4 regions of the Bradyrhizobium sp. USDA 4538 genome follow, and region 1 is predicted to be linked to each of the others. Evidence: riboswitches for the same ligand, from Rfam matches in the RefSeq annotation. Region 1 holds a riboswitch; each other region holds the start of a gene.

Evidence for each region. Region 1 has a riboswitch for cobalamin ahead of J2R78_RS09130 (ribonucleoside-diphosphate reductase subunit alpha). Riboswitches for the same ligand answer to the same signal wherever they lie in the genome.
Region 2: it holds a riboswitch for cobalamin, as region 1 does, so the genes downstream of both, J2R78_RS21050 (TonB-dependent siderophore receptor) here and J2R78_RS09130 (ribonucleoside-diphosphate reductase subunit alpha) in region 1, are expected to answer to the same signal.
Region 3: it holds a riboswitch for cobalamin, as region 1 does, so the genes downstream of both, J2R78_RS19310 (TonB-dependent receptor) here and J2R78_RS09130 (ribonucleoside-diphosphate reductase subunit alpha) in region 1, are expected to answer to the same signal.
Region 4: it holds a riboswitch for cobalamin, as region 1 does, so the genes downstream of both, metE (5-methyltetrahydropteroyltriglutamate--homocysteine S-methyltransferase) here and J2R78_RS09130 (ribonucleoside-diphosphate reductase subunit alpha) in region 1, are expected to answer to the same signal.

What each region holds. Positions count from the first base shown of each region.
Region 1 is NZ_JALJZE010000001.1:2,085,605-2,093,239, reverse strand. It holds gene J2R78_RS09140 (nodulation protein NolB) at 240-452, shown strand; gene J2R78_RS09135 (hypothetical protein) at 654-1,586, shown strand; cobalamin riboswitch at 1,989-2,204, shown strand; gene J2R78_RS09130 (ribonucleoside-diphosphate reductase subunit alpha) at 2,366-4,255, shown strand; gene J2R78_RS09125 (ribonucleotide-diphosphate reductase subunit beta) at 4,246-5,319, shown strand; gene J2R78_RS09120 (hypothetical protein) at 5,623-6,465, opposite strand; gene J2R78_RS09115 (secretin N-terminal domain-containing protein) at 6,771-7,472, opposite strand.
Region 2 is NZ_JALJZE010000001.1:4,669,077-4,676,711, forward strand. It holds gene J2R78_RS21030 (ABC transporter ATP-binding protein/permease) at 1-868, shown strand, start outside; gene J2R78_RS21035 (hypothetical protein) at 1,021-1,413, shown strand; gene J2R78_RS21040 (amidohydrolase family protein) at 1,567-3,057, shown strand; gene J2R78_RS21045 (GTP-binding protein) at 3,059-3,988, shown strand; cobalamin riboswitch at 4,217-4,412, shown strand; gene J2R78_RS21050 (TonB-dependent siderophore receptor) at 4,519-6,795, shown strand; gene J2R78_RS21055 (PepSY domain-containing protein) at 6,798-7,635, shown strand, end outside.
Region 3 is NZ_JALJZE010000001.1:4,301,791-4,309,425, reverse strand. It holds gene J2R78_RS19335 (hypothetical protein) at 1-126, shown strand, start outside; gene J2R78_RS19330 (MBL fold metallo-hydrolase) at 466-1,509, shown strand; gene J2R78_RS19325 (ABC transporter substrate-binding protein) at 1,598-2,413, opposite strand; gene J2R78_RS19320 (ABC transporter ATP-binding protein) at 2,620-3,393, opposite strand; gene J2R78_RS19315 (iron ABC transporter permease) at 3,390-4,433, opposite strand; cobalamin riboswitch at 4,546-4,744, shown strand; gene J2R78_RS19310 (TonB-dependent receptor) at 4,853-7,135, shown strand; gene J2R78_RS19305 (hypothetical protein) at 7,248-7,421, shown strand; gene J2R78_RS19300 (ABC transporter substrate-binding protein) at 7,626-7,635, shown strand, end outside.
Region 4 is NZ_JALJZE010000001.1:1,279,892-1,287,526, reverse strand. It holds gene J2R78_RS05610 (hypothetical protein) at 458-640, shown strand; gene J2R78_RS05605 (nodulate formation efficiency C protein) at 1,173-2,021, opposite strand; cobalamin riboswitch at 3,361-3,561, shown strand; gene metE (5-methyltetrahydropteroyltriglutamate--homocysteine S-methyltransferase) at 3,663-6,008, shown strand; gene hemN (oxygen-independent coproporphyrinogen III oxidase) at 6,698-7,635, opposite strand, start outside.

The sequences.
Region 1 (7,635 bases):
TCTCCGGAGCATCTCAAGATGGGGCACTGGTTTCGCGCTCGATGATCATCAGGTGACGAAGGCTCGTCAGCTTTCGGTCAGCTTGCGTTTCTAGGGTGCTGGCCCATTCGCGCTCACGAAGGTGCCAATCTCATCACGTGACAAAACGGTTCTTCTCATGTTGCCTGCCGTTGCCTCGATCTCTCTCAACCCGGCTGAATGGTTCTCCAGCGGCTGTTTATCGGTGCGGGACCAGTTTCATGATAGTCTTGCGCAGGCAGCTTCGAAGCAAGGTGCAGCTTCGTGGGCCTGCCGCCTGGCATCCGGCAGGTAAACCGGAAGGTAGGGATCATTTCGATTCGGCCTTGACGAACCTGTGGGGTGTTGGCGATCGCGTCATTCAGGTTTCGCTCATCTCCAAGGGCGCCGGCGCCGTCAGCTTATCTCTGAATAAGCTTCTATCGGTGGGCTGAGCGGGCTGATGGTTTCTTCGCACAACAGCAGGATCGCTCGCGCCGCGACGCGCAGAGGGGGTGATGCGCTTGTTCACTTGCCACTTCTGCTACCGCATCGGCGGATGTAAGGGCCTACACCCTATATAACCAAAGTGCAGGCGGGTACGAAGGCAACAGCCGTCGAGCTGCTTGCAAATGAGAGGAGACATTGCGTTGCGGATAGATTTCTCGCGCATCAATCGGTCTAAAGCTGCATTCCACGATATTTATGCTTCGGATGATCCGAGGGCATATTTCTCGGTCCTCGGAGACCTGGATTATATGATACCGGACGTGGCTGAGCCGGTTGTGCGCCAAATACTGGCAGCGAAAGCTTCGGCCACCGGCCTCAAGCCCGTCGTGCTCGATGTTGGTTGTTCGTACGGTATCAATGCAGCGGTGCATCGCTTTCCGCTGACCTTCGCGGGCTTGCGTCACCGCTACGCCCGGCGTGAGATGAGAGCGATCAGCTCTGAGACATTGGTGAGTCTCGATCGCAGTTTCTATGCAGCCTGGCCTGATGTCGGGTTGGCACGCTTTATCGGCCTCGATGTGTCGGCAGCGGCGGTCAGCTATGCGAAGAATGTTGGCCTTTTAGAGCAGGGCATTGTCGCTGACCTTGAAAAGGAGGCGCTATCGATGGACAGCGCGCGCATTCTCCGCTCCGTGGATGTTATCATGTCGACCGGATGCATCGGCTACGTTACCGAGAAGACGTTCGGCGAGATTCTCGATGCGGCAGAGAAGCAACCATGGATCATCTCCTTCGTGCTACGAATGTTCCCATTTGAATCGCTCGCCGCGACGTTCGCAAACCGTGGTCTTGTGACAGAACGTCTTGCCGGCGCAACGTTTATCCAGCGTCGCTTTCGCGATGCTGAAGAATTTGAGAGCTGTTTGGCCAGCTTGGCGGCCCTTGGCGTGGATGCCACCGGCCTCGAATCGGAAGGGCTGTTTCACGCCGATCTGATCTTGTCTCGCCCCGAGGCGGATGCGCGCGCCATGCCTTTGGAAGACATTGTCACTGTCGCCAGCGGCAGGGGACGGCCGATCGGACCCCGTTACGTTCATGTTGAAAGTAAGGAGGGCTTGCAGGTCGCGCTGGAGCCGTGACAGGCGTGGGACCACTGTGCAGCGCGATTCGGTTCGGGGCTGGATGCAAGGCCATTCCGGTCGACGGCGCGCCAGAGCCGATGTTGTTCGCCCGCGAGTGGATAACGAATTCGTCCAGATGCCATTGGTCGCGGCGAGCAGGAGCGCTGCGAATCAAATCAAGCGTCTGGCCGAATTGCTCCTCTACTGACGCGCCGTTTCTTAGATTCCATCAATGCGACGTGCGAGCCAGGAATTCCCTCGACCTTTGCGCAGGCTTGACGGAAACCGGTAATGCAGCCCAACGGCATATCCAATCACCTGCAGCAGAAGCCGACAGCGGCGACAAAGTCGTCCGGGCTTCGGTATGTTTTTGCGTTTCAATCTGGATCTCCCCAGTTGACGAATCCCGGCGAGTAGTGCCTATGTCTAGCCAGTCACGGTCTTCTGGCCCCAACATTTTGTAGGTCGGAAGCTAAGAGGGAACCCGGTGCGCCGAACGGCTACTCCGGGGCTGCCCCCGCAACTGTAAGCGGCGAGCGGTTGTCATCATGGTCACTGGCGCAGCACAGCGCCGGGAAGGCCGACAGCCGCGGCGACCCGCGAGCCAGGAGACCTGCCGCGACTGAACGAAAGTCCTCGGGCGGGGTGCCCCGTTGGGTCGCTTGCAGCCGGAGACGTTTGACCGGTTTCCTCGCAAGTCATCCGCGCAGTCCCCCCCGCCTAACATCGCGGGGTTGCCGATGTCGCCGTCTTACGATTTCGATCAGCATGGTCATCTCATTGAGGAGCCGGCGCGCGTGAGGTCGCAGCCATTGCAGGCAGAGCCCAGCGCGCCTGAGTTGTGTCTTGTGCCGCCGCCGTCGCCGGCCCCGCTGCCGTACCCCCTTGCGCCATCGCCAAAGCCGGCCGATCTCAAGCTCGATCGGACGCGCGACGACCTGTTGACGCCGTTCGGCAAGCTGACGCTGAGCGACCGTTATCTGCTCGCCGGCGAAATGATCCAGGACATGTTCGCGCGGGTGTCTTGCGCCTTCGCGGATGATGTTGCGCATGCCCAACGTCTCTACGATGCGATGTCTCGGCTGTGGTTCATGCCAGCCACACCGGTGCTCTCCAACGGCGGCACGACGCGCGGCCTGCCGATTTCCTGCTTCCTTAACTCGGTGTCGGACTCGCTCGAAGGCATCGTGGGCACCTGGAACGAGAACGTATGGCTTGCCTCTAACGGTGGCGGCATCGGCACCTACTGGGGCAATGTTCGCTCGATCGGCGAGCAGGTGAAGGGCGGCGTTACCTCAGGCATCATCCCGTTCATCCACGTCATGGACGGCCTGACGTTGGCGATCAGCCAGGGCTCGTTACGGCGCGGCTCGGCTGCGGTCTATCTCGATATCCACCATCCCGAGATCGAGGAGTTCCTCGAGATCCGCAAGGCGTCCGGCGACTTCAACCGCAAGAGTCTCAACCTGCATCACGGCATCAACGTCACCGATGAGTTCATGCGTGCCGTAGGCGCCGGCACTGCGTTCGCTCTGCGCAGTCCGAAGACCAAGGAGGTTATCCGCGAAATCGACGCCCGCCAGCTGTGGCAACGCATCCTGGAGAACCGGCTGCAGACGGGGGAGCCTTATCTCTTGTTCATCGATACAGTGAACCGCGCGCTCCCCAAGCACCAGCGCGAGCTCGGCCTCAAGGTCTCAACGTCCAACCTGTGCAGCGAAATTACCCTGCCGACCGGCATCGATCATCGCGACGAGGAGCGTACCGCCGTGTGCTGCCTGTCGTCGCTCAACCTCGAGACCTGGGACCAGTGGAACGAGGAGCCTGGCTTCATCGAGGACGTCATGCGCTTCCTCGACAACGTGCTGACCCACTTCATCACGGTGGCGCCGGGCGTCATGAAGCGTGCCCGCTACGCCGCCTTGCGTGAGCGTTCCGTCGGCCTTGGCGTCATGGGCTTCCACTCGTTCCTGCAGGCCAAGAGCATTCCGATGGAAAGCGTCGTGGCCAAGTCGTTCAATCTGAACATGTTCCGGAAAATCCGTCGCGATGCTGATGCGGCATCCGTGACGCTCGCGCGCGAGCGGGGGCCGTGCCCGGATGCCCTGGAACGAGGCGTGATGGCCCGCTTCAGCCATAAGATCGCGATCGCGCCGACCGCCTCGATAAGCATTATCTGCGGCGGCACCAGCGCTTGTGTAGAACCCATCCCGGCCAACATCTACACCCATAAGACCTTGTCCGGCGCCATCTCGGTGCGTAATCGGCATCTCGCCAAGCTGCTGGCCGCCAAGGGCGCCAATACTTCGGCGATCTGGCAGTCCATCATCGCCGCCGAGGGTTCGGTCGCCCATCTCGACATCCTCTCGGAAATCGAGAAAGCGGTCTTTCGCACCGCCTTCGAGATCGACCAGCGCTGGATCGTCGAACTTGCCGCCGACCGCGCCGCGTTCGTCTGCCAGAGCCAGTCGGTCAACCTCTATCTGCCGGCTGACGTCGATAAATGGGATCTTCACATGCTGCACTGGACGGCATGGAAGCGGGGGGTGAAGAGCCTCTACTACTGCCGTTCAAAATCTATTTCGCGCGCGGCGTTCGCCGGCGCCATCGCCGATGGCGACAAGGCTGCGCCCCCGCAACCATCGCAGCAGCGCACCGACTATGAGGAGTGCCTCGCATGTCAGTGATCGATCCCTCGTCCGTCGATCCGCGTACGCTGATCGGCAAGCAGCGCGTCGGCCTCCTCGACTCGACCGGCAGCTACGACGTTGATCGCTACGCCTGGGCTTACGAGTTCTGGAAGCGCCAGCAGCAGACCCATTGGATGGGGGAGGAGGTGCCGCTCGGCGCAGACCTCAAGGACTGGGCGTCGGACCGCGTCACCGACAACGAACGTGCGCTGCTCACCCAGATCTTCCGTTTCTTCACTCAATCGGACATCGAGGTCGGCGACAACTATCTTAAGCGCTACATCCCGATTTTCCAGCCGCTCACCGTCCAGATGATGATTGCAGCTTTCACCAACATGGAGACGGTCCACATCGATGCCTATGCGCTACTGCTCAAAACGCTCGGTATGCCCAAAACCGAGTTCGAGGCATTCCGCGGCTATGCCGAGATGCGCGCGAAGGCCGACTACATGCACGAGTTCGGCGTCGGCACCGTGGCCGATGTCGCCCGGACGTTGGCGATGTTCGGCGCCTTCACCGAAGGCATGGCGTTGTTCGCGAGCTTCGCGATGCTGCTCAACTTTCCGCGCCACAACAAGATGAACGGTATGGGACAGATCGTAAGCTGGTCAGTGCGCGACGAGAGCCTGCATTGTGAGGGCATCATAAAGCTGTTTCACGAATGGCACCGCGAAACTGGCGCGGTGACGCGCTCCGTCCGTGACGATATCATCGACGTCGCCAAGACCATGGTGAAGCTGGAGGAGAACTTCGTCGACCTCGCCTTTGGCCTCGGCGAGATCGAGGGTATGAATCCCGAGCAGATCCATGCCTACGTCCGCTACGTCGCCGACTGGCGACTGACCCAGCTGCGGATTGCCCCGGTATTCGGCTTCTTCGAGGCTAAGGAGGGCGGGTTCATCCGGCTCAAGGCACATCCGCTGCCATGGCTCGTGGAGATTCTCAACGGTGTCGAGCACGCCAATTTCTTCGAGCAGCGCGCCACGGAATACTCCAAGGCGGCGAGCCGCGGCAGCTGGGATGGCGAAGACGGGGTGTGGGCAGCTTTCGGCCGGACGTAGTCATGCTGGAGCTAATCATCAAGGGCGATTGTGCATGTGACGATCGCGTTGATGATCAAGGCTGCCGACTTCGTGGCGTCGGCACAGCGGGACGGAGAGACTAAAACGACAGGAGGACGGCTGCGATCGTTCATCTCGAGCGTGCAGCTATTCTGACTTGACCGATTCTGTAATGATCAAGTGGGCTTAAACCAGGTGAATGGCAATATTTGCCGGCTGCGGGCCCGTACCAACTGCTGCTGCCGTCGCAATTTTTAATCTATCCGCTTCCAGGACGTGGCCCAGCCAAGGTACGGCCCGTCCCTAGCGGATACGCGGATCTTCCTCAGAGTCGGAGTCCAAAGATCTATTTTCAGCCGGCTCTTCAGGCCAAAGGGTTTGGTCCAGCGACGGTGTAAGACGAATGAAGCCCTCTTCTCTCCATTCGGCTGTGTGAGGCACGCCGAGAAAGGTAAAAACCTTTGTGGGGTGGTCCTTGCTCGGCTTCACTCCGCTGCGCTCAAGCATATCGATCTGAGCGGCTGTGGCCGTTTGGCCAGTGAAAACCCAGTAATCCTTGGCGAGACGTCCGTTCAGCATCCGGAACTCGGAAAGTTCTGGTGGTGCAGTTTCGGACGGACCAGCCTGAGAGGGGCCCGCTTGCAATGGCCGAGCGTGGGTGGGACCGGCGTGCGATGGCCCGGCATGGGACGGTCCCTCCAGCAGTGGTCCAGCGTACGATGGCCCAGCGTGTGAAGGGCCGGCCACATTCTGCCATATCAGATCCTGATCGACACCAGGATGTGCCTCGATCGCCTGAGCGATCGTCTGCTGGGGGAGATATTGCGGGCTTTCCGGTTCTGGCGCGACGTGCTCCGCGCTTGGCGTAAACGGATCATTTTCCCGATCCAAGTCCAGCCAGGGATGCGCTAAATCCAGGTACGGAGAATAGGGGTGACCAGCATCCAAGTACGGTGAATAAGGATGACCTGCGTCCAAATATGGCGAATAGGCGCCTCCCTGCAGGACCGGCGGGGCTGCGTGCTGTGGCAGAGCACCAGCTTGCGCGCCACTGAGCCGCTGCTCAAAGCCGGTCGCGTCCATAGACGGTTCTGGTAAGTCGGGCTCTGGCCTCGTATTCGCTGGACCGATTGCATTGAAATCCATCCTGTTACTCCTTTTCGATGATGGAGCGGATCGAGCGAGACATGCCCTGCGGCTCTGACGCAGCCGGTTCGAAGGCTCTCATCGATATTTGAGGCCCCGAGCTTCCGTCAAAGATGGCGCTTGCCAGCTTCCGCTCGCGTCAAGGGTGGCTGGTTGCCCACATCCGTTGCGGTCGGTAGGAGGCCCCGCCGTCCAGCGTCCGCACGCCCATGGGAGCATTAGCTTTCGAAAAGCTGACGATCAGAAGGACTTGAGCCGATGCAGATTGGATCGACTTCGGCTCAAGCTGCCTCGCATCAATTAGGTCATTTCTGGCCTGTGTCAGCTCCACGCACGGTGCCGTCCTGACGCGGCGCGTCGGACGCATAATGCCCTTCCGGGCGCCCATCCCGAATAACCACGCTGGAGGAACCACGAAACAACATCAAAACGGAATCCCGCGGCGGCCTTTCGGCGATGGCGGGATTGCGCCGCGCCTGCTCCTCCGCCACAAGACCCTTCAGCGTCTGGTCCACCAGCGCGATGAAGCGTGGCGGACCCGAAGCCAGGACAAGACCATCCCCCGGCGCCGGCTTCACGATATAGCGCTCATCGGAGATGTTGAGCGCCTCGAGCGCGGTCTTGAACGCATCGAAGCTGATCGGGTTCAACACAATCAGCCGGCTCTGCGCCTCGTGGGCTGCGGATATGTAAAGCACGAGGCCGTCGTAGTACCATTGAAGATTGTACAGGTTGGTCAGACGCTCGAGGAAGTCGCGCGGCGGCAGGTCCGGCATTCGCCCGCGAATCCGGCCCTTCACTTCAGTGCTGACATTGACCCTGATATTGAGATTGTTGCCGAACTCCTGCAGCGCGGCAGCAAGGTCCTGATCGAGAACCGTATAGCTATAAGGAGTCGAAGGCAGCGACAGGGGCGCGCCAAACGCGCTCACCATTGCAAGACAAATGAGAGCTCCGGCATAGAGACTGCTCTTCAAACTTTGCGCCATCGTGGATCGAACGAGCATTCCCGAAGGCCTTCCACCTGAGAATTAAACCTGGAATTTCGTTCCAGCTTGGAAGCCAAACGTGATCATTAGATGGCGTAATAACCTCCATCTTCGTCAGGTTTTCGTCAGCTCACCAATCTACAGATTTTGATCTGTTCATCCGTCGAGAACGCTTGGTCTC
Region 2 (7,635 bases), 2.6 Mb from region 1:
CGGCCAGCTCAGCGAGGTCTGGGGCGAGGTCTCGGCCGCATCGGGCGCCGCCGAGCGGCTGTTCGAGATCTTGCGCGTCAGGCCGCAGATCGCGGCGCCCGCGTCGCCGCGCGCGCTGCCGCAGCCGGCGCGCGGCGATGTCGGCTTCGACAATGTCAGCTTCGCCTATCCGACCCGGCCCAACGCGCTTGCGGTCGATGAAGTGTCGCTCTCGGTCCGGTCAGGTGAGAAGGTCGCGATCGTCGGCCCGTCCGGCGCCGGCAAGAGCACGCTGTTCCATCTGCTGCTGCGCTTCTACGATCCGAAATCGGGCACCATCTCGCTCGACGGCGTGCCGATCCGGCAGGTCGATCCGGCCGAGGTGCGCGCGCGCATCGCGCTGGTGCCGCAGGATTCCGTGGTGTTCGCCGCCAGCGCCCGCGAGAACATCCGGTTCGGCCGGCCCGATGCGAGCGACGCCGAGGTCGAGCGTGCCGCCGATCTCGCCCATGCCAGCGAATTCCTGCGCCGCCTGCCCGAAGGCTTCGACGCCCAGCTTGGCGAGCGTGGCGTGACGCTGTCAGGCGGCCAGCGCCAGCGCATCGCGATCGCGCGCGCGATCCTGCGCGATGCGCCGCTGCTGCTGCTCGACGAGGCGACCTCGGCGCTCGACGCCGAGAGCGAGACGCTGGTGCAGACCGCGCTGGAGGAGTTGATGCGCCACCGCACCACGCTGGTGATCGCGCATCGGCTGGCGACCGTTCTGTCCTGCGACCGCATCCTGGTGATGGACCAGGGCAGGATCGTCGAGCAGGGCACCCACGCCGAACTGGTCGCCGCGGGCGGACTCTACGCCCGGCTGGCCCGGCTGCAGTTCGAGGGGATCTGAGCGAATTGGGCCTCGGCGCGCTCCGCCTATGCGATTCCTATGCAATCGGGCGCGCGCTCCCCTCGAAAACCTATTCCCGCGCAAGGATATTCGCGCCGCGCCCTACCTCCCTCGACAGCCGAAGGAAGTCAGGCGCGCGGGGTGTTCGACTGATGCGCGAGAATGCGACCGAACCGGAGAGCAAGCTGCTCCGTGCCTGGCAGCTTGCCGTGCTGCGCTTCGCAGTGACGCTCGACGACGACGATCGGATGCACGCGCTCGGTGTGGCCGGCGAGGTCGACCGGCTGGGCGGCGCGGCCGATGACGCCTTCCACTTCTTCCGCAGGACGACCGCGGAGCTGTGCGCGGCGATCTCCGGTCAGGGCGCGGATCAGGATGCCGTCATCCGGCGGTTCCTGGCGCAGATCGACAATGTCAGGCTCAAGCGTGCGGTCGAAGCGGCGATAGCCAGGGACCGCACGCCGCCGAAACTCGTGGCGAGCCGCGTGAAGCCCGGCGCCGATCTCTGGCGCGGGCTGCCGTCGCGGCGTGCAACCGGAACGTAGGAAGGGCCTCACTCTGCAATCGCCATCACGGCGCGGCGGATATTCCGTCACAGCATGTCGCCACAACCCTGGCCGGCTTGCTGCGATCAGTGCGATGCGCTTCTCTGTGCTCGACAGGAGACCGGTCGGTTTCGGAATGCGGGGAGTGGCGAGATGGGTGGCTTGGTGATCAGCGGCGGCCGGGTGGTGGATCCGGCCAGCGGGATGGACGCGATCGGCGATGTCGCCGTCGTCGACGGCAAGATCGCCGCGGTCGGCACCGGCCTCGGCGGTTCCGAACGGCAGATCGACGCGACCGGGCTCGTGGTGGCGCCGGGCTTCATCGACCTGCACGCGCATGGCCAGACCATTCCAGCCGACCGCATGCAGGCGTTCGACGGGGTGACGACCTCGCTCGACCTCGAGGCCGGCGTGTTGCCGGTCGCGTCCTGGTACAAGCGCCAGGCCGAGAAGGGCAGGGTGCTGAACTACGGCGCCGCCGCCAACTGGGCCTTCGCGCGCATCGGTGCGATGACCGGCTCGAATTCGGAGAGCTCGCTGGAATCGTTTGGTGCCGCGATGCGCGATCGCCGCTGGATCGAAAACGTCGCGACCGAAGGCGAGGTCGGCGGCATCCTGGAGCGCCTCGCCAACGGACTGAACGAGGGCGGCATCGGCATCGGCATTCTCAACGCCTATGCGCCGGGCGCCGGCGTGCAGGAATTGACCGCGGTGTGCCAGCTCGCGGCGGATCATGCGGTGCCGACCTTTACCCACGTCGCCTACATGTCGCGGATCGATCCCGAGAGCGCGGCCGAGGCCTATATCCGCCTGATCGGCTACGCGGGCGCCACCGGCGCGCATATGCACATCTGCCACTTCAACTCGTCGAGCAAGACCGATATCGAACGCTGTGTTGGGCTGATCGCGAAAGCGCAGGCGCAGGGCCTGCCGATCACGGTGGAGGCCTATCCCTACGGCACCGGCTCGACCGTGCTGGCGGCGACCTTCTTCAGCGATCCGAAATTCGAGGAGCGCAACGGCCTCGGTTATGATTCGGTGCAGCGCGTGACCGACGGTCACCGTTTCGGCAGTCGCGAGGAGCTGCTGGCGGCACAGGCCGAAGAGCCCTCGACCTTGGTACTGTGGCATGTGCTCGACATCGAGAACAACGCGCATCATCGCGATCTGCTCGACATGGCGGTGCTGTATCCGGGCGGCGCAATCGCCTCCGACGCGATGCCGTGGACGCTGTCGGACGGCCGTCCCTACAGCGGCGACGCCTGGCCGCTGCCGGACGATGCCACCTCGCATCCGCGCTCGGCGGGCTGCTTCACCCGCTTCATCCGCGAATGGGTGCGCGAGCGCAAGAAGGTGTCGCTGCTCGAGGGCATCCGCAAATGCGCGCTGATCCCGGCCGAGATCCTGTCGGCGAGCACGCCGGCGATGCGGGCCAAGGGCCGGCTGCAGGTCGGCGCCGACGCCGATGTCGTGGTGTTCGACTACGAGACGTTGAGCGATCGCGCGACCTTCTCCGCGATGAATCGTCCGGCGGAGGGCGTGCGGCATCTCGTGGTCAGCGGCCAGCCGCTGATCAGCGATGGTGTGCTCGATGTCGCGGCGCGTCCCGGCCGGCCGGTGCGCCGGCCCGTCACCGGAGGCTAATGTGCCGGTCCCGATCCTGCTGGTCGCGGGCTTTCTCGGGGCGGGCAAGACCACCGTCGTCAACCATCTGCTGGCGCATGCGCAAGGGCGGCGCATCGCCGCCGTGGTCAACGATTTCGGTGCGATCAATATCGACGCCGAGCTGATCGCCGGCGCCGGCGACGGCGTGGTCAGCCTGAGCAATGGCTGCATCTGCTGCACACTGGAGGGCGACCTGCTGCGCACGCTCGCAACCTTGCTGCGGCGTGATCCGCGTCCCGAATTCATCGTGATCGAGACCAGCGGGATCGCCGATCCCGCCGACATCGTGCGCAACCTGATGGATCCCGTGATCTGGAAGGAGGCGCCGCTGGAGACGGTGCTGTGCGTGGTCGACGCGACGCAACCTGCGGCGATGCTGAACGATGCGCTGCTGCGCTCGCAGCTCCGGGCGGCGGATGTGGTGGCGCTGAGCAAGGTCGATCTGACTGACGCCGCTGCGTGCGCCGCGATCCGCGACGCCGTGCGCGCGGCGCGTCCGGCGGCCGTGGTGGTTGATGCCTTGCATGGCGAGGTGCCGGCCGCGCTGCTGTTCCCGACGGACCTCGATCATGTGCCGGCTCCGCGCGAGACCGCGCCGCGACGGCCGGCGTCCGATCGCTTCGAGACGCTGAGCTGGACCTCGGAGCGGCCCGTCGTGCTGCCGCGCTTGCAGCAGGCGATCGGCAGACTGGCGCCGAAGCTGGCGCGGGCGAAGGGATTGTTCGAGACGGTGGAGCAGCCCGGGCGGCTGACCGTGCTTCAACTCGCCGGCGGCCGCGCGACCCTGGCTGCGGGCGGCGTGCCGTCGCCCGGCGTGCCGCGCACGCGCATCGTGTTCATCGCCGAGATGGGTGCGCTGTCGCGCGCGGAGATTGATGAGGTGATGCAGGGATGTGTCGAGGCTCAGTGACGCGAACCTACGTTTCCCGTCATCTTGAGGAGCCGCGAAGCAGCGTCTCGAAGGATGAATCGGCCACCAGCCGGGCCGTGCATCCTTCGAGACGCGCGTGCCGCGCTCCTCAGGATGACGGGTTGCCTTTCGGCGTCAGCCCTCGACGTCGCTGTGTCATCGCCGCAGCAGCATCTCGCAAAGCATGTGTGCGACAATCGCATCGAATTGACAGCCCTGCAGCCAGCACCTATCGTTTTTGCCGACGGTTCCCTTCGGGGATCAAAAGGGAATGCGGTGCGAGGGTAACCCCAATGCCGCAGCTGTCCCCGCAACTGTAAACGGCGAGCCTTTCGTCAAATTGCCACTGGGCCATCGGCCCGGGAAGGCGTCGACAGGCGATGACCCGTGAGCCAGGAGACCTGCCGTCAGTCGTGGTCACACGCGAGCACATCGGGCGGGGGCGTCCTGGTGGGATCGGAGCACTGCCTTTTGGGCAATGCGCCAGTCCGCGTTCGCGGTGACGTGCCACGTTACCGCGAGTCCTTTTCATGTCTCCGTCCTCTCCCGTTGCGCGCAAATGGCGCCTCGGTCTTCTCTGCTCCCTGTCATCGCTGCTGTTGCCGGCCGAAGGCTCGGCACAAACGCCTCCACCAACCAGGCTCGATCCGATTGAGGTCGCGCCTTCCGCTGTGGCAAGGCCGAAGCCCGCGGCGCGAAGCCGTGCCGTGGCCGCCGCGGCGCGGCCGAGGCCCGCGACGATCGCAACAACCGGCAACGCGCCGCGCGTCGCAGCGTCGGGCGTACCGGGATCGGCATCGCCGACGCTCAATGCCACCACGCAGGGCGGCACCGGCAGTCGTCTCAATCTGACGCCGCTGCAGACGCCGGCCAGCGTCGAGATCATCACGGCGCAGACCATCGCTGAACGCGGCCAGCATAATGTGCTCGATGCCGTCACCCAGGACGCGGCTGGCTTCATCGCAACGCCGGCACCCGGCAATGGCGGCCTGTCGTTCAGCACCCGCGGCTTTGCCGGCAGCAACTCGGTGATGACGCTGTATGACGGCACGCGCTTCTATATCGGCTCCGGCACGCTGACGTTCCCCTACGACACCTGGTCGACGCAGCGCATCGAAGTGCTGCGCGGCCCGGCCTCGGTGCTGTACGGCGAAGGCGCGATCGGCGGCGTCATCAACGTGATCCCGAAGAAACCGCTCAATACGCCCTACAACGAGGCCGAAGTTTCGCTCGACAGCAACATGACCCGGCGGCTCTCGGTGGACAGCACCGGTCCGATCAATCCCAATGTGTCGTACCGCATCAACGCCACCGGCAACATGTCGGACGGCTGGGTCGATCGCGACAAGACCTCGAACGCGGTGGTCTCCGCTGCCGTGCGGGTGCAGGCGTCGGACAATCTGGCCTTCACGCTGTCGGAGGACTACGGCGACCGCAGCCCGTCGCGCTATTTCGGCACGCCGCTGATCAACGGTTCGATCCAGGATGCGCTGCGCTTCAAGAACTACAACGCATTGGACAGCGCGATCCGCTATCAGGACAGCTGGACCCAGTTCAAGACCGAGTGGGACGTCGCCGACGGCATCAAGGTCAACAACACGCTGTATTACCTGACCAGCGAGCGGCACTGGCGCGACATCGAAAACTATACCTGGAATCCGAAGACCCGGCTGATCGATCGCGCGAGCTACATCGAGATCTTCCACGACCAGAAGCAGCTCGGCAACCGGATGGATGCGACCTTCAGCGGTCACGTGTTCGGCCTTGCGAACCAGGTCGTCGCTGGCTTCGACGTCAACCGGATCGACTTCACCCACACCAACAACTCGCCCTATGGCGGCGCGTCGTCGGTCAATCCTTACGTGTTCGATCCGGGATCGTTCTTCGCGACGACGACGGCGACCACGCCGGGCTTCAATGCGATCGTCAATCAATACGCGCTGTTCGCCGAGGATCGTCTCTTGCTGACCGATCAGTTGTCGCTGGTGACCGGTGTCAGGTATGACCGTCCCGAGGTGGATCGCACCGACTACAAGACGCCGGCGAACAGTTTCGAGACGGCGCTATCGGGCACCAGCTGGCGCGCGGGGCTCGTTTACGAGCCGATCAAGAACCTCGCGTTCTATGGCCAGTACGCGGTCGGCGTCGATCCGGTCAGTAATCTGATCTCACTGTCGACCACGCAGAAGACGTTCCAGCTTGCGACCGGCAAGCAGACCGAGATCGGGGTCAAGCAGTCGTTCTGGGGCGGCCGCGGCGAGTGGACGCTGGCTGCCTACGAGATCGTCAAGACCGGGCTCACGATTCCCGATCCCGGCAATCCCACCGGCGGCCTGGCATTGCAGATCGGCCAGCAATCATCCCGCGGGGTCGAAGGATCGATCGGGCTCGCACTGAGCGACGGCTGGCGCGTCGACGCCAATCTTGCACTGCTGCGCGCCAGATACGACAACAACAGCCAGGTGGCCGGCGGCAAGATCGTCAGCTTCAACGGCAATGTCCCGGTCAACGTGCCGCAGCAGGTCTCGAACGTCTGGCTGACCTGGGACTTCGCGCCCAACTGGTCGGCCTATGGCGGCGTGCAGATCGTCGGTGCGATGTACTCCGATCTTGCCAACACCCAGCTGCGGCCAGGCTACAACGTGGTCAATGGCGGCGTCAGGTGGAAGCCGGATGACCGCACCACGGTCGCGTTCCGCCTCTACAATCTGTTCGACAAGGCCTACGCGGTGACCTCGAACGGCACCGGGCAGTGGCTGCTCGGCATGCCGCGTACCGTCGAATTGTCCGTCAGCGTGAAGTTCTGACCATGCGCAACGCTCTGATCCGGCGCGGGCGGCGGTGGCTCTATATCGTCCATCGCTGGATCGGCATTGCGACGTGTCTCCTGTTCGCGATGTGGTTCATCTCCGGCCTTGTCATGATGTACGTGGCCTTTCCGCGCCTTACCGACAGCGAGCGCCTCGCCGCGCTTCCTGTCATTCCCTGGAGCAAGGTGCAGCTCGCACCCGATCGCGCGATGGCGATCGCAGGTGTCGAGCGTTATCCGCGTGATTTGCGGCTTTCGATGATGGACGACACGCCCGTCTATCGGGTGACCGGCTGGAAGGCAGGGGCGATCACGATTTCGGCGACCGACGGCAGCGTGATCGACCGGATCACGCCGGACCAGGCGCTGGCCATTGCCGCTCATCATCCGCATGCCGTGCGGCCTCGCTTGATCGAAACGATCACGCGCGACCAATGGTCGGTGACCGCGCGCTTCGATCCGTTGCGGCCGCTCCATCTGATCGACCTCGGGGACGCCGATGGCACCGAATTCTACGTTTCCTCGCGCAGCGGCGAGATCGCGCTCGACACCACGCGTTGCGAGCGGATCTGGAATTGGCTCGGCTCGATCCCGCACTGGATCTATCCGACCGTGTTGCGCAAGGACGGCCCGCTGTGGCGGGATGTGGTGCTGTGGATCTCGGGTGTCTGTCTTGTCGTCGCGATCACCGGCTTCTGGATCGGCGTCCTCCGCCTGCGGCTGATGCGCCGCTACGCTGATGGCGCCGTCTCGCCCTATCGCGGCTGGATGGCCTGGCATCACATCGCCGGCCTGATCGGCGGCATCTGCGTCTTGACCTGGATGTTCAGCGGCTGGC
Region 3 (7,635 bases), 2.2 Mb from region 1:
GTCGACACGATCGAACGCGACAGCGGCAAGCGGCCGGACTACATCGCCGCCGCCACCCCCGTGCAGGTCGGCGTCGCACAGATCTTGCTGCTCACCGAGAATGGATACACGCTGGTCCGGCCGTAACGGCCCCGTCGTCATTGCGAGCCAACGGGTCGCGCGAACGCGCGCCCGCGGGAGCAGGGCTGGAGTTACGTGCGGCCGTAACTTCGTCTCTTCCACGACCTCGATGCATATCCCGTCATCCTGAGGCGCGAGCGGAGCGAGCCTCGAAGGATGCACGGCCCAGATGCCTTGTCCCATTCGCGGAAAGACCCGGGCCGTCCACCCTTCGAGACGCGCGCAAGAGCGCGCTCCTCAGGGTGACGGGATCCGGCTGGGGTGGGGATGGATTTGCTTTGAACGGACCCTATCTATGGAATAATATCCTCCATGTGACTCGGCCCGGAGAATAGGTAAGCCGTCATGATCTTTCGCCAGCTCTTCGACAGCGTATCCGGAACCTACAGCTATCTGCTCGCGAGCCGCGCCGGCGGCGAGGCACTGATCCTCGATCCGGTGCTGGAGAAGGCCGACCGCTACTGCAAGCTGCTGCAGGAACTCGACCTCAGGCTGGTCAAGGCCGTCGATACGCACCTGCATGCCGATCACGTCACCGGCCTCGGCGAGCTGCGCGACCGCACGCAGTGCATCACCATCATGGGCGAGCAGAGCAAGGCCGACGTGGTGTCGATGCGAGTCTCCGACGGCGACAAGGTGACGATCGAGGGCCTCTGCCTCGAGGCGCTGTACACGCCCGGCCACACCGACGATTCCTACAGCTATCTGATGGGCGACCGCGTCTTCACCGGCGACACGCTGCTGATCCGCGGCACCGGCCGCACCGACTTCCAGAACGGCAGCGCGCGGGCGCAGTACGATTCGATCTTCAACCGCCTGCTGAAGCTGCCGGAGGAGACCATGGTGTTCCCCGCGCATGACTACAAGGGCGACACCGTCTCCACCATCGGCGAGGAGAAGCGCTACAATCCGCGGCTGCAGGTCAAATCGATCGACGACTATGTCGAGCTGATGAACAACCTCAATTTGCCGAACCCGAAGCTGATGGACGTCGTGGTGCCCGCCAACATGCATGTCGGCCTGCACCAGGACGAACTCGCCAAGGAGGGCCTCTCCCTCAGCGCGCGCGACGCCATCGCGAGCCTCGGCCGGCCCGATATCCTTCTGGTCGATTTGCGCGAGAGCGCCGAGCGGGCCAAGCACGGCACGCTCGCGGGCGCGCTGCACGCGCCCTATCCGGGGATTTGCGCCACCCTGCAGCCCGGCGGCATGCTGCGCGAGGTCGCGGCCGCAACCGGCCGCCGCGTCGTGTTCTTCTGCGCCTTCGGCGAGCGCTCGGCGATGGCGGTGGCCGCCGCGAAGAAGGCGGGACTGGCCAACACCGCGCATATCGATGGCGGCATCGACGCCTGGAAGAAGGCCGGCGGGCCGGTGGTGATAACTCCGTAGCCCGGATGAAGCGCAGCGCAATCCGGGATCAGCCCATCCGCGGATTGAGTGGCCCCGGATTGCGCTTCGCTTCATCCGGGCTACAAGGCTACCGCGTCACCCGCTTCAGCTCTTCCGTCAGCCGATCCAGCGCATCCGCCAGCATCACGCCGCCGCACACCGTGAGCCGCTCCGGCAGCACGATGCGCTTGCTTTGCGGATAGAAGCGCTCCAGCGCCGGATGCAGCAGGAAGGCGCGGCCGTCATCCTCGGCGCGGTCGCCGGCTTCCGACACCAGGATGAAATCCGGCCGCAGTTTTACGATCGCCTCCAGCGAAGCAAACCCGCCTGCGCCGACGCCAAGTTCGCCGGCGGCGTTGGAGAGACCGGTTGCCGCCAGCAGCGAGCTGACCAGGCTGCCGTCGCCGGGCACAAAGCCACGCCGCTCCAGCGGCAACACGCGGTAGTGATGCGCGCTCGCCGCAGCGCGCGCCCGGGCGGTGGCCGCATCGAGGCGCGCGATCTCGGCCTCTGCGCGATCGGGATGCTGCACCACATCGCCCATCGCGCGGATCTGGTTCTTCACCTCGTCCAGCGTGCGCGGCACCGTGAATTCGACGAGGTGCAGCCCGTGGGCCTTCAACAGATCACGGGTCGCGCGCTTGTCGAACAGGCTGACCACGACGAGGTCGGGCTTGAGCAGCAGCACGTCCTCGGCCTCGCCGGACAGGCGCGGAAAGTTTCGCGCCTTCTCCGCGGCCCAGGATTGCCAGTCATCGCGCGAGAAGCGGCTGAGGCCGATGATCTGGTCCGGGTCGGCCAGCGACAGCACGAGCTGGTCGCTGCAGACATTCATCGAGACGATGCGCGGTCCGGCGGCGAACGCGGCGCCGGCGGAAATAAGCCACAGCAGTATCGCGACCACCGCACCAAGATGAAGCGAAGCGAGATGGCTGCCACGCTGAAGGTGCGCCCCCTCTCCCGCTTGCGGGAGAGGGTTGGGGTCGGGGTCGTGCCGCAATGAACGCTCTTTGAGTGGAGAGAGCCCCCACCCGCTGCGCTCTTCGCGCGCAGCGACCTCCCCCGCAAGCGGGAGAGGTGAACTGAGCTCGTGGTGAGGCCGTGGCCACATCACACGTCCGCCCACGGCACGATGACGACCTCGCGCTGAAATTCGGCACGATAGGCGCTGATGCGGAACACGCTGGCGAGGACGCTCTCCGACAATGCCTCGACGGGCGCGCCCTGCGCGGCCAGCCGCCCCTCCGCGAGCACCAGCACGTGATCGGCAAAGCGCGCGGCGAGTCCCAGGTCATGCGTCACCACGATGACCAGCACGCCGGTGTCGGCAACGTTGCGCAGCTTCTGCATCACGTCGATCTGGTGGCGCGGATCGAGCGAGGCCGTCGGCTCGTCGGCGAGGATCACGGGCGCCTCCACCGCGAGCACCCGGGCCAGTGCGACGCGGCTGCGCTCGCCGCCGGAGAGTTCGGTGACGCGGCGATCGCTGAACTCAGCGACGTCGACCGCCTGCATCGCGCGCAGCACCGCCTCCACATCCGTCTGCGACAGCCGCGCCGGATCGGTCGCACCGTGCGGATAGCGGCCGAGCGCGACGATATCGCGTGCCGGCAGCGGCCAGTGCACCATGTGGCCCTGCGGCAGATAGGCGAAACGTTTCGCGCGCTCGCGCAGCGGCAGCGACGCCAGCGCATCGCCGCCGATCCGGATCTCGCCGCCCGACGGGATCAGCCCGGCCAGCGCGCGCAGCAGCGTGGTCTTGCCGGCGCCGTTCGGCCCGACCAGCGCGACTAGATGGCCCGATGGCAACGACAGGGAGACATCGTGCAGCACCTTGCGGCTGCCGAGCGAGGCATTGAGCGCGGCAGCCGAGAGCAGCGTCATGCCACGCCTCCGCCGAGCGCGCGGCGTTCGCGCATGATCAGATAGAGGAAGAACGGCACGCCGATGATCGAGGTCAGCACGCCGACCTTGATGTCTGAGGTCGAGGGAATGATGCGCACCGCGATGTCGGCGGCGAGCAGCAGCGCCGAGCCGGTGAGCGCGCTCGGCACCAAGAGCCGCGCCGGATCGTGACCGATCACGGGACGCATCAGATGCGGCGCGACGAGGCCGATGAAACCGATCGTGCCGGTGACTGCGACCGCGCCGCCGACGCCGAGCGCCACGCCCGTGATCACGAAGAGCCGCAACCGCCCGACGTCGACGCCGAGGCTCTGCGCCGCCTCCTCGCCAAGCGTCAGCGCGCGGAAGGCGCTCGCCTGGCTGAGCAGGATGGCGGCGCCTGCGATAATGAAGGGCAGCGCCAGCGCGACGTGCTGGAAGCTGCGGTCTTCCAGCGAGCCGAGCAGCCAGAACGCGATCTCCAGCACCACGAACGGATTGCTCGAGAGATTCATCACCAGCGCGGTCGCGGCTCCCGCAAAGCTCGAGATCGCGAGCCCGGCGAGGATCAGGATCAACAGCCCGGCATTGCGGCCGGCGATCGCAAGCAGCGCGAACACCGAGCCGAACGCGGCGATGATCGCCACCACCGGCAGCGCGTAGGAGCGCACATCGGCGAGGCCCAGCGCGATCACCAGCACCGCGCCGAAGGCGGCCGATTGCGGCGCGCCGAACAGCGACGGCGAGGCCAGCGGGTTGCGCAGCAACCCTTGCAGCGCCGCGCCTGACAGCCCAAGAATACCGCCGATCGCGAATGCCAGGATGGTGCGCGGCAGGCGGATCTCGCGCACGATCACCTGCGCCACATCGCTGCCGCCGCCGAACAGCGCCTCGATCACCGCGAGCGGCGACAGCCGCACCGGCCCGATGCCGAGCGAGATCACCAGCAGCAGCAGCACAAGCGCGAGCAGCGCCGCGGTGGCGCCCCACCGGCGCCGCGCCGCGACCTCGGCCGCCAAGGCAAAATCCTGCACGCTCATCGGATCCATGCTCTTACAGCGATCGTCGTGGCAGACAAGCGACACTCGACAAAAACCGTGGCCGCACGGCCATTGCCCGACTTCCGCCGGATTGACTTTGCTACCCGGCCGAACCCTAGATGAACATGACGGTTCTTTCATGAGATGAAAAGGGAATGCGGTACGGGGAAACTTCCCCAACGCCGCGGCTGCCCCCGCAACTGTATGCGGTGAATCCTTCGTCACAGGCCACTGGGAATCTCGGTCCTGGGAAGGCGACGAAGGGTAACGACCCGCGAGCCAGGAGACCTGCCGTCAGCCGTGGTCACACGCGATGCTGCCGGTCGGGGAGTACAGGCATGAGCTTCACCTGATGCTGTGAGCACGATGGTGAGACTGGTTCGCGGTGACGTGCCACTGACGTTGCCGAGGCCTTTCTTATGTTCTCCTTCCCTTTCCATCGGCGGCGCCGCGCGCTTCTGCTCGCGTCGACGATGATCGCGCCGGCGACGATGCTCGCGCCGGCATTCCTTGTCTCCGCAGCGCGGGCGCAGCAGGCACCCGCTCCCGATCAGCTGCCGGCGATCGAAGTCACCAAGCCGGGCGACCAGAACGTCACGCGCGCCAGGCCGGCCGCTGACGAAGCGCCGGCGCCGCGACGCCCGGCGCCGGGCACCTCGCAAGGCAACAATACAGGCAGCGGAGCCGGATCGGGCACGACAGGGACCGGTGTGGCCACCGGAACGGGCGGCACCGGCGGCCGCCAGTTCGCCGGCATTGTCGGCACCTCCTCGGCCGTGATCACCGCCGACGACATCGCGCATTCGCCGGTGCAGTCGTTGCCCGAGATCCTCGCGCAGGTGCCGGGCGTGCAGCTGCAAACGCCCTATGGCGGACCGAACGGCGCCAAGACGTCGGTCGACCTGCGCGGCTTCGGCGCGTTCGCGACCGACAATACCCTCTTCCTGCTCAACGGCCGCCGCCTCAACGACGTCGACAAGGCCGGCTTCGACCTCACCACGATTCCGCTCGATTCGATCGAGCGCATCGAGATCACGCGCGGCAACAGCGGCGCGGTGCTCTACGGCGACAACGCGGTGGGCGGCGTCGTCAACATCATCACCAAGACCGGCGTCGGCGGCCCGCCGACGACGATGCGGGCCGAGGCCGGAGTTGGCTCGTTCAACACCCGCATGGCCGCGGTCTCCGCGGCACTCAATTCCGGCCCGTGGTCCACCTCGTTCTACGGCAACGGCATCAAGTCGGACGGCTACCGCGTCAACAATGCGCTCGACCAGCGCAACGCCGTCGGCAACATCAACTACACGACGCCGGATCTCACCGCCTTCCTGACCGTCACCGGCAGCGACCAGAAGCTCGGCCTACCCGGCGGACGGCTGGTCGATCCGTCGATCGGCGTGAACGAGCTGCTCACCGATCGCCGCGGCGCCGCGACGCCCTTCGACTATGCCAACCAGCAGACCGCCAGCGTCACCGCCGGCTTCACCAAGACGCTGATGAACGGCGTCGACCTCATCGTCGACGGCGGCTGGCGGCAGCGCGAGACGCAGAGCGGCTTCTTCGGCACGGTGCCGACCATCAGCTTCGCCTCGACCTACAATGACGCCGCGCTGCAGACCTGGTCGCTGACGCCGCGGCTCAGCGTCAAGAACGTGATGCTGGGCGTGCCGTCGACGATCCTGACCGGCATCGACTATTACGATTCGACCTTCCGCGAGGCGCGCGGCGCCTATCAGGGCGTCGACCCGTTCCACATCTACAGTATCGAGCAGCAGTCCGTGGCCGGCTATTGGCAACATACGCTGGGCCTGTTGCCGACGACCGACTTCTCCTACGGCGCGCGGGTTCAGAACACCAGCATCTCGGCGCGCGATCGCTACGACCCGAATGCGCCATTCGCATTCGACACCCAGGCGGCACCGCTCGACAGCAACGAGACGCAATACGCGCTGCATGTCGGCATCGAGCATCGCCTGACCGACACTTTCTCGGTGTTCGGCCGCGCGGCACGCGCATTCCGCACGCCTGATGTCGACGAACGCGTCGCGTCGGGTCCGTCATTCGACCCACTGACCTTCGCCCCGATCCCGCAGAATTTCCAGCTCAAGACCCAGACCTCGCAGGATGTCGAGGGCGGCTTTCGCGTCAGGACCAACCGCTTCCAGGTCCAGTCCAGCGTCTATCTGATGGATCTCGAGAACGAGATCCATTTCAACCCGGTGCTGTTCTTCAACACCAACCTCGACCCCACCCGCCGCTACGGCTCGGAGACCAGCGCGGCGCTCAAGGTCAGCGACAGCGTCACCCTGCGCGGCGGCATGGCGATCACCCGCGCGGTGTTCCGCGAAGGCATCTGGGCCGGCAACGACGTGCCGCTGGTGTCGCGCTACACCGGCAATCTCGGCGTCACCTGGAATATCTGGCAGAACTATCTGGTGTTCGACGCCACGGTGCGGGCCTGGAGCTCGCGCATCATGGACAACGACCAGGCCAACACCCAGAGCCGGATTCCCGGCAACGCCACCGCCGATATCAAGCTGAGCGGGCAAGTTGACCGCTTCTTCTGGTCGCTGAGCGTGAACAACCTGTTCAACGCGCTCTATTACGACTACGCCATCGCGAGCACGTTCACCGAGGGCCGCTTCTCGGCCTACCCGCTGCCCGGCCGCACCTACATGGTAAAGGCCGGCGCGACGTTCTAGAGCATGATCCGGTGGGGCGGGTGTGCCCCGCCGCACCGTCTCCGAATATTACAAACGCACGGAAACTGGGGTAGAGTTCCGGCAGCTGATTTGACCCGCGCAGGGGAAACGCATGGCCAAGGCCGGGAAGCAGACCAAGGGCGGCACGAAGACCAAAGACAAGGCCGACGACAAGTCGAAGAAACCTCCGCCACCCGCAGCGCTACAGGACGACGAGTACTACGAGGACGGCGACATCGCCACGCCGAAGCTCGACCGCTACGGCAATGATGACGAGCCGTTGTGAGGCGCGGCGAAGATCGATCGACCGATCCCGCGCAGTCGCGCGCGGCGGCCTCGTAGGTTGCGAACTACCGAGCCCGGCTCATCCTCGCCAAGCAGACATTAGGTCGCAGCGAGGTCATGGGCCGGACCACCCTTCCGGATTGGTTGCCCACCCCCTGAATGCTAGGCTCGCATGGACGCTGGGTCCTTGCTGGGGGGCGGTGCCATGAGATTTG
Region 4 (7,635 bases), 810 kb from region 1:
TGGTGCCGCGAAATATTTCGCCGGCGCTCGTCCGTGATTTGTTCGCTATCATTTCTCAACAGCTTGCGACGTCTAGCGCTCCACCAACTGTGTTCCGCTCAACCTCCACCGGTATTGTGGGCACCGTCACGACCTGTTTGGTCGCGGACGTGATCTTGCTGAATTGCTTGTGCGCAACGGTCTTGCGTTGAACTGGCCCGAATAGTCGGAGGGCAGATACCATGAGGCTCAGCACGAGGTGCGCGTGGCCCAGGGTAGCTGGGAGGGTAGCTATGTCAAGCCGATGGCTTGATCGTGCATGCGCCGCCTGGTTGGACGAATTCCCATCCCAGGCGCCAGCCAGTGCGAGGCATCAATCCACGACATGCGTCATCGCACTCGAGCAGCTTACCCTGGTGCGGTTTGGGCGACTCATTACGCATCGTTCTCAAGCACCTCACTGCACAATGGGAACGAAATGGTTGCAGCCAGCCGTGAATTGCCGGTCTCTTGTTACGGGCTTGAAGTGGACGGCCGACTCGAAGCCGAGTTTACAACGAGAGACGGCGCCCGGGCGGGTAGGGAAGAATTAAAGAAGCGCTTTCCCATGCTTCAGATCAGGATTCATGACGCGCAGACGAATGCGCCCGAGGAAATCTAGATCCTCCGTCTCAAGTCTACGGTCCATCCATTGCGCACGGCTGCGGAGCTCCTCGCCGGGGGTACTCGGGAAAGGCGCCCGCCGCCATCAAGAATGCCGGCGTCGCTATCACTGCCCCGTTCCCGGGTACCCATTTAACCGGTCTCGTCGCTGCACTCGGTCCCGCGTGCCGCCTTCGGCGTCGCTATGCTCACGCTCCTGCGGGTGCCATTTTCCGTTGAAGCGATGCGCTGCGCGCACGCCTGCTGGGCGAAGTCCGCTGCAGAATGGGATTTCGAGCTGGCCTCGTCGTAGATTGGCGTCCGCGCACTGCGTATGTGCGGGGAAGGCTAAATCGGTTCTCGTAAGCCGGCACGTGGTCGTCTGATCATAGCATCGATTTTCTCGCACAATGGGCCGCGAGCAACAGTGCTGTGTGCCTTTTCCTGTGACAAGCTGCGAGAGAGGCTGCCGGTCTGTTGCAAAGACAGAACAGCACACGTCAACGTTTCCGAGCGTGTTTGCTTTGGCCGCTACTCAGAGGCGCTCAGCGTCAAGGAGCTGCGCCGCGATCTTGCTCTGTGCGATCATTGGCCGAGGCCTTTCGCGCCCTCTCTATTGTTTCTCGTTCATTTGGCTCTATGCGATCGAACCAAGAGCCTGCAGGAAAGGCTGCGATACGTTTGGCAAAAAAAGATTGAGGCTCCCAATCTTGTCCTTCGCTTTTCTCGAAAGCGATGACGCCGTTGTGAGTAAAATAATGGGGCCCTGGGATCTTGCAGTTCACCAAAAGCAGAACGCGCCAAAGATCACCCTTTTTCGTCGGTTTGTCCTTCGGTTTCGCCACGTAATCCACCGCAACGGGCTCAATGATATGGCACCGGCCGTGCCGCAGTAGATTGCCGAGCTTGCCTTGTGCGGTCGTTACGAAGTTGAAGTTAACAGGATCGTGCAGAAAGCGAAGATTTGCGTCCCTTTCGCCATCGGTGACCTCACTGGCGATCAATGAGAGCGCAAAGGCGCGCCAGCCAAATTCAATCGGCTTGGCATATGGCGATGCAAGTTTGATCGTTCCGTCGGTCGCGATCTTCCAAGTGATTGCGTACTGTTCGTCTGATTTGTTGTCTTGATGCCTGGTCCAGGAAAAGTACACATACTCTGTTCGGTCAATTCCTTCAGCGACTCCCCACGACCGAGGGACGAAGTGAGCCACCTTCGAGACCTTGGAGATGATTTGTTCTATAGTCTCGCCGTCTTGCGCTCGCCACGTTGACTTGACCCTTTCGACAAGCGCGCTGTCATTGGCGCGAACGTTGCTGTTTGTCGCTGCCAGCCCGGCCAGGCAGATCAGCGATCGACCGAGACAGAACCAAAGCACGCGCGTTCCAGACATTCTCTTCATTGCGGCCGGCCCATCTGGTTCTCATGCACGCGTCAATTCCAAAGCGGACAATCTTCGACGTGCTCTACGAGATCGCTAGAAGTTAGCGGCAACGTGACGCGAGCACCTGCTGATGTCCCGCGCAAGCAGGCGCTGTCCCTCGATGTCACGCGCCGCTAACTTCAGTGGTCAGCCAAAGCTTCAACTTGCAATGCTGGACCAGCCCAGGAGGAGAAGCCTGGGCAAGCGAGGACTTGCATTCTTCGTGCCAGGCAATAGCAGGCAGTTCGCACCAGATTTGTGCCGCCTTTGTCGACTTTCCGACCTGCGCACCTTATTTATGTTGCCATTAAGCCTATTCGCAGCGACTTTCGTGGCTCATTCCTGTCACGCACTGGATCTTCGAGCAGCGCAGTTTTGAAAGCCTTGCTGCCAGGAGCCAGACGACAATTGGGTGCAGGTTTGCCGCCACCGAACCGGTGTGGTCCGGGGTCGTTGCCGCTGCTGCCAAGGTCGAGAGTGCCTCAGCCGGTTGTGCTTGGCGCTTTATGGCCAATAACGAGGCGAAGCCGCCCATCAGCGGCGAGCGATTTGGAATTGGCGCTCGCAAGTTCAAAAGTCAGGCAGACGATGGGACGATGGCATTCGCCGCTCGCGTGATGGCCCGCTATCGTGACCGGCGTCTATCTGTTCGTCGCCGTAGTCAACATTGGAGGAGCTGCGCTTCCATGCAGTCGTATCGACCGGGCAAGAAGGCCAAGCCTCGGGTTGAGCTAGCTTCGGCTTGAACTGCTCAAAACGTTCGAGAACATCTGTCTGACCGCCGGGTTCATAAGTGGCCTTGCTATCCAGCCGAACAGGCCGACCGCAAAGACGGCAGCAGCAAAGACGCTGAGGGCACTCCAAACAGCCATTTTCATTGCGAGCTACTCTTTTCGTTAGTGATTCACTATGCTTGCTTTTCGCAGTATCGCCAAAAACGTCCGCATGGCGCCTACCAGGATTGGTCGTAGATCAACATGCTCGCTGAGTACGCTGCCGGATTTAGCGTATAGCGCGCCTATTCACACTGGTTGTTGGTGGAGAAAGGGGGACGTAGCGAAGGCTCGATGAATGTTCGAAAGCTGGATCGCGTGAAGAGCGTCCTGTCTCGGCACCGTGACCTTCATCGCCCAGGCCGCATTCGTCTCTTCCATGATCTGACACGCGGTCCGACGCCAACGCGCCTCGCAGACGGTCACCCCGATATCTGTGATTGGAGAGTGCCTTCAACGTCGCGATCAAGAGTGGCCGTGCATCGTCAACACGTAGGAGACGTCGCAGCATCAATTTGAGAGGTTGACGGCGGAGTTGTCTTGCCGATAATCCAAGTCGTCGAGGTTCTCCGGTTCCTGTTTTATCCGGAGCTAAGAGGGAAGCCGGTGATGCCGGCGCTGCCCCCGCAACTGTGAGCGGCGAGCCGCTGTCCAACAGAGTCACTGAAGCCTGCGCGGCTTCGGGAAGGCCGGACAGTGGCGATGACCCGCGAGCCAGGAGACCTGCCCCGACAATATGTTCGTCCACGGGCGGGGTGTCCCGGTGGTGCGCCAAGCAGCCGTCGCTCGCGCGACGTCTCCTGCCTGCGTCCGCCATGGCCTTTGCCCCCAACATGGGGTTAACGCTATGTCTCTTCTCTCACTTCCGGTTGCCACGCTCGGGACGCCGCGCATCGGTCCAAGACGCGAGCTTAAACTCGCGCTCGAAAGCTATTGGGCCGGAAGAATCAGCGAACAGCAATTGCTCGAGGACGCAGCCGGCCTACGTGCGGCGAACTGGGCGCGCCAGAAATCCCTCGGTGTCACCATCATTCCGTCGAACGATTTCTCGCTATACGATCAGGTGCTCGACACCAGTGTCATGGTCGGCGCTATCCCGGAAGTCTATGCCTCGAAAGCCGAGCCTGCTTCTCTCAAGACGTATTTCGCCATGGCACGCGGTTCACAAAGCGGCAGTCAGGATGCGAGTTGCGGTCACGGACCTCGCGGCTATGGCGCACCCGCGCAGGAGATGACCAAGTGGTTCGATACCAACTACCACTACATGGTTCCGGAATTTCATCGGGGGCAGACTTTCAGACTCTCCTCTCGCAAGCCTATCGAGGAGTATGAGGAAGCCAAGGCCCTTGGCTTTCAGACGCGCCCTGTCCTGATCGGTCCGGCCACTTTCTTGAAGCTAGGCAAGAGTGCGGATCCCGCGATCCAGCCACTGTCACTCCTGGATGACCTGATACCGATCTATATCAAGGTTCTGCAGGAATTGGCCAAACGCGGAGCAGAATGGGTTCAATTTGACGAGCCCTGTATGGTCCTTGATCTGGATCAGGGGGCAAAAAAATCTTTGCTGCATGCCTATGACCGGCTCGCCAAGGAAGGGCCGGCCATCAAGATCATGGTTGCCAGCTATTTTGGCCACCTTGGCGACAATCTTCACACCGCCTTGCGCCTACCTGTTGCCGGCCTGCATGTCGATCTGGTTCGGGCGCCGGAGTTATTGGATCAGATCATTGCTGCCGGGCGAAGTGAACTCGTCATGTCACTCGGCGTGATAGACGGTCGCAATGTGTGGCGGACGAATTTGTCGGCGCTGCGCCAGCGGCTCGATCCCGCCATTGCGAAGCTCGGCAAGGATCGCGTACAGATCGCCCCATCCTGTTCGCTGCTTCACGTGCCGGTCGATGTTGAACTCGAAACGGAACTTGCCTCCGATGTCAAGAGCTGGCTTGCGTTCTCGGTTCAGAAGATTCGCGAGCTTGCGACCTTGGCACGGGCACTCGCAGGCGATCAGGATGTTGCCGACGCTCTTGCGGAATCGGAGCGCGTTACCACCCGCCGCGGAACTTCCCCGAAGATCCGTGACGCCAATGTCGCCGTCCGGATGAGTGCGATCAATCAGACCATGCGACGGCGCGTCAGCCCATTTGCCAGCCGTGCCGAGATCCAACGCAAGCGCTTCAAACTGCCGGCGTTTCCGACCACGACGATCGGATCGTTTCCGCAGACCGCAGAGGTGCGTAATGCCCGCGCGGCGCACGCGAGAGGCTCGATGAGCGACGGGCAATACGACAAGTTTCTCAAGGAGGAGACTGCGCGTGTTGTCCGTTGGCAGGAGGACATTGGCCTGGACGTGCTCGTGCACGGCGAGTTTGAGCGCAATGACATGGTGCAGTACTTCGGCGAGCAACTCGCCGGCTTCGCATTTACCAAAAACGGCTGGGTACAATCCTATGGCTCGCGCTGCGTTCGGCCACCGATCCTGTTTGGCGACGTCTCGCGGCCGAAGCCGATCACCGTGGACTGGTGGCGCTACGCGCAATCACTAACCAACAAGCCGATGAAGGCGATGTTGACCGGACCGGTAACGATTTTGAACTGGTCGTTTGTTCGCGATGATATTCCCAGAAGCGAGGCCTGCCGCCAACTTGCGCTCGCGATCCGAGACGAAGTCAGGGATCTCGAGAATGCGGGTGCGACCATGATCCAGATCGACGAAGCAGCGCTGCGCGAGGGGTTGCCACCGCGTCGATCGGAGTGGGCGGCCTATCTCGACTGGGCCGGGGATTGCTTCCGCATCTGCTCATCGGGCGTCGCCGATCAAACCCAGATTCATACCCATATGTGCTACTCGGAGTTCAACGACATCATCGATGCGATTGCTGCAATGGACGCCGATGTCATCTCGATCGAGACCTCGCGCTCGAAGATGGAATTGCTTGACGCGTTTCGGAACTACAAATATCCAAATCAAATCGGGCCGGGCGTGTACGACATCCATTCTCCTCGCGTGCCCGAGACAAGCGAGATGACGGGACTCATGGCGTTGGCTCGCAAGCGGCTGCAGGACTCGCAGCTCTGGGTCAATCCGGACTGCGGCCTGAAGACGCGGAAATGGGAGGAGGTTCGCCCAGCACTGGTCAACATGGTCGCTGCCGCCCGCGAGCTGCGCGCTGGATCCGCTCCCGTCGACCGTTGAGCCTTGGCCTGTTGTCTCTCGTCGAGAAAGCCGATCGCTTGTGGGACTTTGCGCAGTCGGTGATCGTGAGGGGACTTGGGGAACGAAAAAGCCCGGCCGCCTTTAGCGGCCGGGCGAAGTGTGTCCGGGAGGAGCGACGCTCTATGCATCGCACCGACGTCCATCGGCGGAGGGAGGACAGCCGATGGTTCGATCACGGCGAGGGCATCCGCCGAAAATCTGACCACAGTTAAAACAAAAGCTCAGCGGAGCTCAATTATGCCGTGGTATGCCGCCGATATTGCCTGGGATTAAAAATCTACACTAAGGTTTGTCGCTGATGAGTATTTTCGCAACGTGTTGCCGAGTTGAGCGACGTGGGCGGTAGTCGGGCCGTCATGGGCCGGCACCAAAGCGCACCTTGGTAGGCGTTCCTGCCGGAAACGGTGGGCTAGATCAACGCGACTATACGAAACTGCCGACGGAAAAAGAATGAGCGGGCTTGCTATTGATGCAGGCCCTGCTTACGCCAGTCTTGGGTCCGCGGGTTCCAAGCTTTGGTTGGGATCTTGTACAGCTTGGCAGACGAGCGGCGAACGGGATGCCGATCGGCGTGCTCTTCAGCGGTGTGATTGGTCGTCATCCTAAAGCATAGCCCAGTTGCGGGGATACTGAGCTCGGATTCTGAAACGCTGGGTTTCGCTTAGTCGCTAGACCGCATGACTATGTGTAGCGCCGGACCTAAGGAGGTGAGCGTCGAAGACTGATGCGACGCACCGGGCCAGGAACTCTGCGCCCTGGGCTACAGTGAGCCGGCCATCATCAATCGCCACGACGCCATCGGCGATAAGGCTGCCGAGACGAGAATGATCGACAACGGCTAATCTCGGATCTCGGCCGTAACGACGGGATGTCTCGGAAAGATCAACCGCAAAGTCGCACATGATTCGCTCGATGATTTCGGCGTGGAAGCGATCGTCATCGGTCAGTAGATAGCCCCTTGCGATGGCGAGCCGATCCTGGGAGATGCGAGCAAGGTAGTCCTTGGTCGAGACCGCGTTTGCGGCAAACCCCTGTTGCATACGGCCGATGGCGCTGGCGCCCAGACCAATGAGGACGTCAGCGCAATCGTCAGTATAGCCCTGGAAGTTGCGCCTCAGCCCGCCTTCCTGCCTCGCTAAGGCGAGATTGTCGTTCGGCAAGGCGAAGTGATCGACGCCTACGCGAACGTATCCAGCATCCACCAAAGCTCCCGCGATGGTTTCGGCCTGGAGGTGGCGCGTGACGCTGTCGGGTAGGCTGGACGCATCGATCCTGCGTTGATGTTTCTTGAACGAAGGAATGTGCGCGTAGCCAAAGGCCGAAAACCGGTCCGGATGAAGCTCGAGGCACTTGGCGACGGTGTCGAGGCACGAAGCGACCGTCTGCCGGGGCAGGCCATAGAGCAAGTCGAAATTGATCCGGCCGACGCCGGCGCGGCGTAACCGATCGACCGAGGTCGCGGTCTGTCCGAAGCTCTGCAGACGATTGATGCCGTGCTGAACAACTGGATCGAAGCTCTGGATACCAAGGCTCGCCCGGGTGACCCCGCAAAAGCCCAGCGCCTCGGCCATCGGCTCGCTCAACGTGCGTGGATCGATCTCTACGG